One region of the Chitinolyticbacter meiyuanensis genome, then DNA from elsewhere that is predicted to be linked to it. Evidence: predicted binding sites of a transcription regulator. Region 1 holds the regulator's gene; each other region holds the start of a gene.
The links. Region 1 encodes HrcA, which represses chaperone genes, less so after heat shock. Its sites were predicted from a motif close to ATTAGCACTCGNNNNNNNCGAGTGCTAAT; they were not measured.

Region 1 (4,162 bases):
GCAGGGTGTCGTAATAGTCGTAGCCGACCGGGTGCAGGATACGCAACGTGTTGCGGTAGCGGCGGATGCGCACGCGGTCGAGCTCGGCCAGCTCGCAGTCGGACTGGGCATCGAAGTAGACGCGCGCATCCTGGCTGCGGGTGAGCACGAATTCCACTTCGCAATCGTCGTTGACGACGATGGGGCGGTTGGACAATGACTGAGGGCAGATCGGCACCAGCGCGATCGCTGGCAGACTGGGGTGCATGATGGGGCCACCGGAAGCGAGTGCGTAGGCAGTCGAGCCGGTCGGCGTGCTGACGATGAGCCCATCCGAGCGCTGGCTGTAGACGAAGCGGCGGTCGATGAACACTTCGAACTCGATCATGGCACCGCTGGAACCGCGGTTGAATACCACGTCGTTGAACGCCAGCGCCGAGGCGATCACCTTGCCTTCGCGCTCGACCTGCGCTTCCAGCAGGATGCGCTCCTCGGGGGCAAAGGCGCCCTTGAGCATCTCGCCGATCTGCTGCTCCATCTCGCCGAGCGGCACATCGGTCATGAAGCCGAGCCGGCCCTGGTTCACGCCGATCAGCGGCGTGCGATACGGCGCCACCAGCCGTGCCACGCCCAGCATGGTGCCGTCGCCGCCGAGCACGATGACCAGATCGGCCACCTTGCCGATGTCGGCCCGGTCGACTGCATCGACGCCTTGCAGGCCGTGTTCGGCAACCGCATCGCGATCGACCAGCACGCGCGAGCCTGCCTCGGCCAGCATCCGCGCCAGGCGCTTGAGCGGCTCGGCGATGGTCGGCGTATTCTGCCGCGACACCAGCGCAATGGTCTTGAACAGGCTTTGCATGGTCGGGTTTCCAGGGGCGACGGGCGCATTTAACCATAGCCCGCGCGGCTTGGGCGAAGGCCGTGGCCCACCCTTGCTTTTGGCGTGGCTGTCCGCATGTAGACACGGTGTACCTCCCGCTCGTCACAGTGGGTGCCAAACTCCTTTAGAATCCATTGCCATGCTGAACGAACGCGCGCAAATCCTGCTTCGCACCCTGGTGGAACGCTACATCGCCGATGGACAGCCCGTCGGCTCCAAGGCGTTGTCGCACTATTCGGGGCTGGACGTCAGCTCGGCGACCATCCGCAATGTGATGGCCGATCTCGAGGAGATGGGCTTCATCGCCAGCCCGCATACGTCGGCCGGCCGGGCGCCAACGCGGCTGGGTTACCGCTTCTTCGTGGACTGCTACCTCTCGGCCAGTCCGTTCGATGCGATCAATCCCGAAGAAATCCTGCAGCATGGCCGGCTGCCGGCCGACAACCCACAGCGCACTGCGGCGGCGGCCTCACAATTGCTGTCGCAGTTGACCAACTTCGCCGGCATCGTGCTCGCGCCCAAGCGACAGGACGTGCGTTTGCGCCAAGTCGAGTTCCTCAAGTTGTCCGAACGCCGGGTGCTGCTGATCCTGGTCACCCAGGATGGCGATGTGCAGAACCGTATCCTGCATCCACAGCAGGACTACGGCGAGGCGCAGCTGCAGGAGGCGGCCAACTTCATCAATGCCCATTGCAGCGGCCGTACGCTCGGCTCGCTGCGCGGCGTGGTGGAGAGCGAGATGCACCAGCTGCGCAGTGAGCTCGTCGCGTTGCTGAATGCCGCGGTCGAACACCCGCAGCCCAGCGCCACCGAACACATCTTGGTATCCGGCGAGCACCAGCTGCTGGCCAGCGCCGAGCTGGCCTCCAACATGGGCCGGCTGCGTCAGCTGTTCGAGCTGTTCGAGCGCAAGGCCGCACTGTTGCAGTTGCTGGAAAGCGGCCATGCCGCGGATGGCATCCAGATCTATATCGGCGGCGAATCGGGCCTCGCCCCGCTCGACGACTGCTCGGTGATCACCGCGCCCTACCGCGTTGACGGCGAGGTGATGGGTACACTGGGCGTGATCGGCCCCACGCGCATGGCCTACGACCGGGTGATTCCCATCGTCGACGTCACCGCGCGGCTGCTGTCCAATACGCTGTCGTACTGATCGCCGCCATTACTGGTTGCGCATGAAATCCGCAGTGCGGGTGAACGCCTCTTCCAGATGGCTGCGCAGCGCATCCTCCATCGGCACCTCGGCCATCGCCTGGAACATGCACAGCAACCATTGATCGCGCTCTGATTCGCCGATCGCGAAAGGCATGTGCCGTGCGCGCAGCCGCGGATGACCATATTTCTCGATGAAGAGCTGTGGCCCACCCAGCCAGCCGGACAGGAATTCGAAGAATTTCTGCCGGATCACGGTGGTGTCGGCACCATGCATGGCATGGATGCCCGCGGCACGCGGATCGGCCGCCATGATGTCGTAGAACCGATCCACCAGCTGCCGCAGCACGGCTTCGCCCCCCAGCATGTCGTAGGGTGTGATCTCGGTGACTGCGTCCATGATTCCGTCCAGCGGGCAAAGGCCTGAAAATGCGGATGTTAGCACGCAGTGTTGCAGACTCGGCTAAGCTTGTAAGGATTCACCGCTGGGAGTACGACGATGTTGAAGCGCATGAGCGTGGCTGCACGCATAGCCTTGGGGTTTGCCATTCTCTTGGTCCTGCTTGCCCTGACCGGGTTGGCTGGTTTGTTTGGGGTGGCCTATCTGCATGGCGAGGTGAATCGCCTGCTCGACGGCGATCTCGCGTTCAATACGCAGATCGTCGAAGCCCGGCATCAGGTGGGGGACCTGCGGCGCTACGAGAAGGACACTTTTCTCAACTTCGCCAATCACGGCAAGGTGACGGAGTACAAGGAAAAGTGGCAAAAGGCCTGGGACGCCACCGGCAGCGCGCTCGACGCAGCCGACAAGCTGGCGACGCTGGACGACGACAAGGCCGAACTCGCCCGCCTGCGCCAGGGCCATGCCGCTTACGGCAAGAGCTACCGTGAGACCGAAGCGGCGATCGAGGCGGCGCAATTTGCCAGCCCGGCCGATATCAACACCCATTTCGAGAGCGCCAAGGAGCCGATCCGCAATATGCAGGAGGCACTGGGCACGCTGTCCGAGCGTGCATTGAAGCGCGTGGAAGCGATCGACGAAACGGTGAATGCCGTGCGCGCCCGGGTCGTGACCGCAGCCGTACTGTTGATCGTGTTCGCAGTGGTCGTCGGCAGCGTGCTCGCCACCATCATCATCCGTGGCATTCGCCGGCCCTTGAACGATCTGCAGCACACCATCGATGAGATCGCCCGTACCGGTCGCCTCAATCTGGCACTGCCGGTCTACGCCAATGACGAAATTGGCAAGACCTCACAAACCATGAACCACTTGCTGATCGGCCTCAATGCGGTGATCGGTGAGGCGAACCGCAGCTCGGATTCACTGTTGCATGCAGCCGGCGACCTCGCCGAATCCGCCAACCAGGTCACCCAGGCTTCGCACCAGCAGTCCGAAGCTGCCAACGCCACCGCCGCTGCGGTCGAGGAGTTGTCGGTCAGCGTGAACCTGATCTCGGACAATGCCCGCTCGGTCAGCGAAGAGGCCGAGCAGACCGCCCACACCGCCGGCGACGGCAGCCGCGCCGCGCAACAGACGGCGGAACTGATCCGCCGGGTGGCCGGTACGCTCGAGCATTCGACCGATGTGATCAGCGATCTGAATCGCCGCTCCGACGAGATCGGCACCATCGCGCTGGTGATCAAGGACATCGCCGATCAGACCAACCTGCTGGCACTGAACGCCGCCATCGAAGCGGCGCGCGCGGGCGAGCAGGGCCGTGGCTTCGCCGTGGTGGCGGACGAAGTGCGCAAGCTTGCCGAACGTACCACCCAGGCCACCGTCGAGATCACCGCCAAGATCGGCGCGGTGCAGCAGGATACGGCACGCGCGGCCAACGGCATGGAAGAGGCCAGTCGCATCATGGAAGGCGGCGTCAGCCAGACCGAGACAGTGGCCCATGCACTTGGCGACATCGAGCAACGCGCACGTGGCACCGTCGATCAGATCAAGCAGATGGCATACGCCATTCGCGAGCAGAGCTCAGCAAGCCAGGACATCGCGCGCAATGTCGAGCGCATCGCCCAGGCCAGCGAGGAGAACCACGCTGCGGCATCGAGTGCCGGTGATCTGTCGCAACGGTTGAAGGCACTGGCGGGCGAGCTCGACCGCACCATCAGCCGTTACCGCCACTAGCGTCCGGTACGGGC
Region 2 (4,162 bases), 1.6 Mb from region 1:
ATTCGATGGCCTCTTCCGTGCCGTGGGTGGTTCGAGCGCTCTCGCCGGCATATTCAGTAACGAGCGCTCCCACGAGACACCTTGTTAAACTGCCATTTCAAGAAAAAGCCCACTCCTTATTGGAGTGGGCGGCCGTAGGGGCGGTTCGACACTCGGCGTAATGCGATATTTAGAACAGGACGGGCCAAACAATAGGCCCACCGGTAGCATTGCAGCTGTATTGATTCACTGCAGTGATTTTGTCATTCAGACCTAGATCGCTGATATTGCTGTACGAACCTGGGTAAAAGGTTCTCGTGGGAGCAGCTCGCCATGCGTTGTATTGCGCAGGGTCTTTAGGAGGGGCATCAATCCACACCTCCAGGCAGATGCGATCCGGCACCTTAATGGCTGTAGTGCGATCATTCATGAACCCACCGATGTTTGACACGGCCACGTTCAAGGGCGGTGTATATGTTCGGCCACCTTCTGCGTTGAAGTCTTTGTGTTCATATAAAACTGCTTTTTGGCACGCTATTGAATCGTACACGTCGATACTGGTAGTCCGGTCTTGCATAGGGTACGGCTTTAGGTCGGCCTGGCTTCCCAGAAAACTCGACGTCATGCCGCCAAAGTACTCATGCTCGTAAAGCGTGACACATTGATTGGACGCGACTGAAGAAATTTGGTCATTGATGTTGTCGTCCACACGTGCAACAGGCCCGTTCGCCACCAAAATGGCCTCTTGGTAGTCCTTGTGCTTATAGAAAACAGCTGCATTCGCCTGAATTGCGACCCCGGTCGCGAGTAGCAAGCAAATCATCTTTGCCTTATGCATGACATCCATCCTTTCGAGATTATTTTGTGTTGTTTTGGCCTTCTTGGCCGCAAACATTCTAGGCAAGTAATTTGTTCGAAATAAATGTTCAAATATTCCAAAAAACTTGTTCCGTTCTTCGGGGGCATTACGGGCTATGGCGGGCACATTTACTTGTGCAGATATTTTCCACCTAGGTTGAATAGGTAAACAGGCCTGCCTTGATGGCAGACAAGCACGCCGAAAGTAATAAGCGTGGAGGCGCAGCAGCTGCCCACCTATATAGGTGGGCTGATGCATCGTACGTAGAGCGGAATCGCGGCGGGGCATAGTTCGTGCTGCCAGCCGCACACTCGATCGGTGGTCGCGCGCTGAAGAACAAGGTGCTGCGGGGAATCGCTGCCGCAGTGTTCGTGGCCATCATCGCGTTTGAAAGCGGCTATTGCGCTTTCAATCGACGGGGAAGCCCAATACGGACAGTAGCTTTGTCTCGACCTAAGGGTTAGGGCGCACGTTCGGAACTCGGAGCGGCTTCATCGGGCTGGGCCCAAGCATTGACTCCCCAGGACTTGTCCAGCGACTCACGGCATGCTCGCGCCACGGCCAGCGATGCAAGCTGGAGTTCTTGCTCGGAAGCGCCGGCTGCGAGTGCATCCCCCATCCGTTTCATCGCTGCTTCGACTGTTCTGTTCTCCACCAATGCAAGTTCACCCCAGTAGAGCTCCCAGAAACGCGTACGTGCCTTCTTACCGGCCTCGGTTGTGCCAAGCGTGGCCACTTGCGATGCAACCTTCGTAGCCTCTGAATACAATGTCAGTTGTCGGTCCAGGAACGGCTTCGTCGCCTCTATTCGACGCGTCTCGGCCAAGCGTTCGGCTTCGAGTCGTCGCACTTCTAGTTCCTGCATTGATTTATCTCGCCACTGATAGACCCCCCACAGGAAACTGCAGATTGCGCCCGCTACGGCGAGTATCTTTAGCCAGTTCTCAAGCGACATTGTTCGCCTTCTGAGGACGCTATGCTTCTGTGCGCCCTAACGTGGAAGTAACCGGCCCCGAAGCGCCAGCGAAGGGAACCCAAATGCACAGCATTTGGGCTGTCCGGTTGACCGAAAGGTTAGAAGTCAATCTGCAACCCCATAAAGCGCAGCTGTGCGCCTCGCTCAGAGCGCTTAACAACAACTGGTTTGAACCGAAGCAAACGTGATCTTAGGGCCCCGTTTTTTTTTTTGCGCCTGCTCGACGCGTGGCAGGCGCGCAGCAGGCAAAACCCACGCGAGTCCTGGGCAGATGGTCACTTTATGCTTAACGGCACACAATCGAATGACTGGCGCTTTGCGTTTGGTGGACCGAAGGAGGATCGAACTCCCGACCTCCGCATTGCGAACGCGGCGCTCTCCCAGCTGAGCTATCGGCCCGTGGAGCCATCATAGCAACGCGGCCCCCCTGCAAAAAGTGGCCATTGATGCGGCGACGTGATGATTTGCGCCAGCGCAAACCGTGGAAGCGACTGAACACATCCGCGATGGCCGAGCAGAAACCGGATGTGTCGGCCGCCAAGGCGGGTTCGGCAAAATCCGCTCTTGAAAACGTCACACGGCGTCCATATTATTAGCACTCGTTAGCGATGAGTGCTAACCGTCAAATTGTTGCAAGCGCAACCTGAGATGTTGCACCTGTTTCGCGTCATTCATTTCGCAGGAGTTTGAAAGATGGCAATTCGTCCCTTGCACGACCGCGTCGTGATCAAGCGTGTGGAAGCTGAAGAAAAGACCGCCTCCGGCATCGTGCTGCCAGGCGCAGCTGCCGAAAAGCCGGATCTGGGCGAAGTCGTTGCGATCGGCACCGGCAAGCTGCTGGAAAACGGTTCGGTCCGTCCGCTCGCAGTCAAGGTGGGTGACAAGGTCATCCTCGGCAAGTACAGCGGCCAGACCGTGAAGGTGAACGGTGAAGAACTCACCGTGGTGCGCGAAGAAGACATCTTCGGCATCCTCGAAGCCTGATTTCGGTTTGCCTTCGATTCGATGACTGCGTTGGCTGCGCTGCGAATCTCCTCGCCGTACTCATGTACGGCTGTGTCGAGTCTTGCTTGCCGCCTTGTCCTCGAATCGAATCCTTCCCGAAATGCTGCTGCACACAGCGTGCAGCACTCCCCAGAATTCAATGATTTGGAGTAAATGAAATGGCTGCTAAAGAAGTCAAGTTCGGCGATTCCGCCCGTTCCAAGATGGTCAATGGCGTCAACATCCTGGCCGATGCGGTCAAGGTGACCCTGGGCCCGAAAGGCCGTAACGTGGTGCTGGAGCGCAGCTTCGGCGCGCCGACCATCACCAAGGACGGCGTATCGGTGGCCAAGGAAATCGAACTGAAGGACAAGTTCGAGAACATGGGCGCGCAGCTGGTGAAGGAAGTGGCTTCCAAGACTTCCGATATCGCCGGTGACGGCACCACCACCGCCACCGTGCTGGCACAGGGCATCGTCAACGAAGGCCTGAAGTATGTGGCCGCCGGCTTCAACCCGACCGATCTGAAGCGCGGTATCGACAAGGCCGTCGTGGCCCTGGTTGCCGAGCTGAAGAAGATCGCCAAGCCGACTACCACCTCCAAGGAAATCGCCCAAGTTGGCTCGATCTCGGCCAACAGCGATGAAGCCGTGGGTGCCAAAATCGCCGAAGCCATGGACAAGGTTGGCAAGGAAGGCGTGATCACCATCGAAGACGGTTCGGGTCTGGAAGACGAACTGGCTGTGGTTGAAGGCATGCAGTTCGATCGCGGCTACCTCTCCCCGTACTTCATCAACAACCCGGACAAGCAGATCGCCCTGCTGGACAACCCGTTCGTACTGCTGTTCGACAAGAAGATCAGCAACATCCGCGACCTGCTGCCGGTGTTGGAACAAGTGGCCAAGTCGGGCCGCCCGCTGTTGATCATCGCTGAAGATGTCGATGGCGAAGCGCTGGCTACCCTGGTGGTCAACAACATCCGCGGCATCCTCAAGACCGTGGCCGTCAAGGCTCCGGGCTTTGGCGACCGTCGCAAGGCCATGCTGGAAGACATCGCCATCCTGACCGGCGGTACCGTGATCGCCGAAGAAGTCGGCCTGACCCTGGAAAAAGCCACGCTGGATCTGCTGGGCCAAGCCAAGCGCATCGAAGTGGCCAAGGAAAACACCACCATCATCGATGGCAACGGTCAGGAAGAAACCATCAAGGCACGCGTTGCGACCATCCGTCGTCAGATCGAAGAAGCGACCAGCGACTACGACAAGGAAAAGCTGCAAGAGCGCGTGGCCAAGCTGGCCGGCGGCGTGGCCGTGATCAAGGTTGGCGCTGCCACCGAAGTCGAAATGAAGGAAAAGAAGGCTCGC
Region 3 (4,162 bases), 1.4 Mb from region 1:
GAGGGCAACCCTTCGTTCTCGGCGCACCAGCGTGCGCTGCAGGAGGCGTTCAAGGCGGCGTGGCTCGCAGCCAGCCCAGACTTCCAGGTGGAGTACGGCTACGAGGACCATCAGTTCGGCCCCGAGCAGCTGACGCTGGCCACCAACTGGGTGGGCGATGCCTTCGATTGTCTCGCCTTCACCATCGAAATGCCGTTCAAGGACACCGCGAGCCGTCCGCGCCCGGAAACGGGCTGGAATGGCGAACGCAGCCGGCAACTGGGCGCGTCGGTACTGCTGCCCTTGCTGGCGGTAGCGGATCGGTTGCGCTGAGCGGCTAGACTTTCAGCGTGGTCCAGGGATCGGCATCGCCGATGCGGCGGCCGCGTTGCCGGCGATCACTGCCACAACGGGTATCGAGTAGCGTGCCTTGCTGTTCCTGGCGGCGCGCATTGCAGCGCCGATCTTCGCCAATGCGGCGTTCTTCGCCGTTCCAGACAGGCGCGGCTTGCGGGGCCGGCGTCGACGGTGTGCGCTCCGATTGCGGGGAGGGCGCACCGCCGGTATCGGTGCCGCTGTAGGGGCTGATGGGGCCAAGGTGGCGGGGTGTGAACAGGCGCATGGTGAGGTAAGACGTTGATTCCATAGCCCTGTTCGGCCAATCCGGGCAAATCTTGAGCGATTTGTGCCGGTCGGTCGATTGGCTGGGACAGGCGGTGCATACGTGCAGCAAAAAGCCCGCAACTGCGGGCTTTTTGTCGGATGCGGCTGGAACTTAGGCTGGCAGCAGCGCCTGCTTCATCTTCTGCAGCGCCTTGGCTTCGATCTGGCGGATGCGCTCGGCCGAAACGTTGAATTCGGCGGCGAGGTCGTGCAGGGTCTTGCCTTCACCTTCGTCGGCCAGCCAACGTGCCTCGACGATACGACGGCTGCGTGCGTCCAGCGTATCGAGCGCCTCGACGATGCCTGCCGATTGCAGGCGGTCGTAGGCACGGCGATCCAGCGTGGCCAGCGGCTCATTGTCGTGGTCGGCCAGCCAGTCGATCGGGGCGTAGCCGTCCTCATCGTTGTCGTCTGCCATCAGCGCCACATCCTGGCCGCTCATGCGCAGTTCCATTTCCAGAACTTCCTCGCGCTTCACGCCCAGGTCGTCAGCAATTTCCTGCGCTTCCTTGTGGGTCAGCGCGGAGAGGCTGGACTTCATCGAACGCAGGTTGAAGAACAGCTTGCGCTGCGCCTTGGTGGTAGCCACGCGCACCAGCCGCCAATTGCGCAGGATGTATTCGTGGATTTCGGCCTTGATCCAATGCACGGCGAACGAGAACAGACGCACGCCACGATCACCGTCGAAGCGCTTCACCGCCTTCATCAAGCCGATGTTGCCTTCCTGGATCAGGTCGGCCTGCGGCAGGCCGTAGCCGGCATAGCTGCGGGCAATGGATACCACCACGCGCAGGTGAGACATCACCAAGCGGCCGGCCGCCTCGATGTCGTTGTCGCGACGAAGGCGGGCGGCCAGGGCGGTCTCTTCTTCCTGTGTGAGCATGGGGATGGCATTGACGCGCTGGATGTACGACTCAATGCTGTCGCCGCCCGAGATGACGGGAAGGGTGAGACTGTGGCTCATGTGTTTCTCCTTGGCCTGAACCGGTAGTTCCGGAACGATGTTAGCACTCGAACGATTCGAGTGCTAAGCCGTCTGGAAAGTTCACACTACCGTTCGGTTTTTAATAGGACTAACTCGAACAGAGTTTAGTCCGATTGCATGGCCGTGTGCAGCTAAATTATCGCTATCGGACCGATAGCCAAGATCGCCCATATTTACCTTGCCGTTGGCTTCAGAAGAAGCGGCGTAGATGACGCCAGACGGCGAGCCAGGCGCCGACGAGGCTGAGCAGCACCGTGGTAAGGCAGACGGCGCCGATTTCCAGCGGTCCCGGCAGGTGCAGCGCGAAGCGCTGGCCATAGGCACTGGCCAGTTCGGCGACGGTCGGGTTGAGCCAGTGCAGCGCTGCCCCGACGATGCCGCAGGCAAGCAGGCCGCCGATCAGGCCCTGCATGGCGGCGGCATAGAGGAAGGGGCGGCGGATGAAGGCGTCGGTGGCGCCGATCAGCTTGGCCACTTCGATCTCGTCGCGGCGGGTGAGGATCTGCATGCGGATGGCGTTGCCGGTGATCAGTGCCAGCGCTACCGCGAGCAGCACGATGATGACCTGCAAGAGCCCTTCGCCCACCCGGATCAGCCGCTCCAGCCGCTGTGCCCACGCCGAATCGAGCTGCACCTCGTCGATGCCCGGCAACTTGGCGATTTCCGCCTTCAGCGCATCGAGTGCCGCCGCGCTGGCATCGCTGCGCGTGGTGACCAAGAAGGCATCGGGCAGCGGGTTCTCGGCGAGGCCGGCCAAAAGATCATCGCTGCCGACTCGCGCCTGCAGCCCTTTCAGCGCTTCGTCCTTGCCGACGAAGCGGGCATTGGCGACGCGTCCATCACGCGCCAGCAGCTCCTTCACCGCGCCGACCTCGCCAGCGCTCGCTGCGGGCTTGAGGAAGATCGACAGTTGCGGTTCCACCGGCATGTGGGCGGCTACATCGGCGACACTCGTCAGCAGCAGGTAGAAGCCGAACGGGAAGGCGGCGGCGATGGCGATCACCAGCAGGTTGAGCCCGTGGTTGACCGGGTGGCGCACCATGGCGGCCAGCGTGTGGCCGAAGGCGAGGGCGTTCAGGCGGAACCAGTGTTTCATTGCGTCCTCACGCGGTGAATTCGCCGTGCTTCAGGCGCAGGATGCGGCGGCCGTAGTCGGCCATTAGCGTCTCGTCGTGCGCCGAGATCACCAGCGTTACGCCCACCTGGTGGAACGATTTGAACAGCTCCAGGATGTCGTGCGCGTAGTCGCGGTCCAGGTTGGCGGTCGGCTCGTCGGCGAGCAGGATGGCCGGGCGGTGCACCACTGCGCGGGCAATGCACAGCCGCTGCTGTTCGCCGCCGGACAGTGCTACCGGGTTGAGCTTCTCCTTGCCGGCGAGGCCCACCTTGTCGAGCGCGGCCAGCACCCGGCGTTTCACCTCGCGACCATCGAAGCCGATGATGTCGAGCGGCAGGCGCACGTTGTCGTACACGCTGCGGTCGTACAGGATCTTGTGGTCCTGGAAGATCAGCCCGAGATGGCGCCGCACATAGGGCAGCGCCTTGCGGCCGAGCCGTGCCACGTTCTGGTTGTTCACCAGTACGGCGCCGCTGGAGGGCTTTTCGATCCCGGCGATCAGCTTGAGCAGCGTCGACTTGCCCGCACCCGAGTGGCCGGCGAGGAACACCAGTTCGCCAGTCTGGATCTCGAAGCTGAGGTTCTTCACGGCATCGAAGCCGCCGGGATAGCGCTTGCTGACTTGCTGGAACTGGATCATGGGCCGGGTCGGAATGGGCGCGATGGGCTGGATGTTAAAGCGCGCGGGCGGCGTGGGCTAGAGCCTGCCATCCCGGAATTCCGGCGCATTGCGGCGTGCCCGCCGCAAGCGGCCCGTCTCACACCAGCACCACATCGAACTGCTCTTGCGTATAGGCCGTTTCCACCTGCAGGTAGATCGGCTTGCCGATGAAGTCGGCCAGCATGGCGAGGCTGGCCGATTCCTCGTCGAGGAACATGTCGATCACGTTCTGCGACGCCAGGATGCGGTATTCGCGGGCGTTGAACTGCCGCGCTTCGCGCATGATCTCGCGCAGGATGTCGTAGCAGATGGTCTCGGCGGTCTTGATCTCGCCACGCCCCTGGCAGGTGGGGCAGGGCTGGCACAGCACATGGGCCAGCGATTCGCGGGTGCGCTTGCGGGTGATCTCGACTAGGCCCAGGCTGGTGAAATCGGACACCGTGACCTTGGTGCGGTCACGCGACAGTGCCTTCTGCAGCTCGTCGAGCACTGCGCGGCGATGCTCGTCGTTGTCCATGTCGATGAAGTCGACGATGATGATGCCGCCCAGGTTGCGTAGCCGCAGCTGGCGCGCGATCACGTGGGTGGCTTCGAGGTTGGTCTTGAAAATGGTGTCGTCGAAGTTGCGCGTGCCGACGAAGCCACCGGTGTTCACGTCGATGGTGGTCATCGCTTCGGTCTGGTCGATGATCAGATAGCCACCGAACTTGAGATTGACCCGGCGCGACAGCGCACGCTCGATCTCGGCCTCTACGCC

Region 2: the regulator HrcA is predicted to act here: its motif matches at 2,406-2,434, upstream of FLM21_RS02335 (co-chaperone GroES).
Region 3: the regulator HrcA is predicted to act here: its motif matches at 1,646-1,674, upstream of rpoH (RNA polymerase sigma factor RpoH).

What each region holds. Positions count from the first base shown of each region.
Region 1 covers NZ_CP041335.1:2,124,933-2,129,094, reverse strand. The annotation lists gene FLM21_RS10340 (NAD kinase) at 1-841, opposite strand, end outside; gene hrcA (heat-inducible transcriptional repressor HrcA) at 1,002-2,015, shown strand; gene FLM21_RS10330 (group II truncated hemoglobin) at 2,025-2,414, opposite strand; gene FLM21_RS10325 (methyl-accepting chemotaxis protein) at 2,514-4,148, shown strand.
Region 2 covers NZ_CP041335.1:507,784-511,945, forward strand. The annotation lists gene FLM21_RS02315 (beta/gamma crystallin family protein) at 170-1,096, opposite strand; gene FLM21_RS02325 (hypothetical protein) at 1,299-1,793, opposite strand; tRNA gene FLM21_RS02330 (tRNA-Ala) at 2,138-2,213, opposite strand; gene FLM21_RS02335 (co-chaperone GroES) at 2,508-2,798, shown strand; gene groL (chaperonin GroEL) at 2,978-4,162, shown strand, end outside.
Region 3 covers NZ_CP041335.1:730,424-734,585, forward strand. The annotation lists gene FLM21_RS03470 (M14 family metallopeptidase) at 1-312, shown strand, start outside; gene FLM21_RS03475 (hypothetical protein) at 317-625, opposite strand; gene rpoH (RNA polymerase sigma factor RpoH) at 755-1,606, opposite strand; gene ftsX (permease-like cell division protein FtsX) at 1,818-2,723, opposite strand; gene ftsE (cell division ATP-binding protein FtsE) at 2,731-3,384, opposite strand; gene rng (ribonuclease G) at 3,503-4,162, opposite strand, start outside.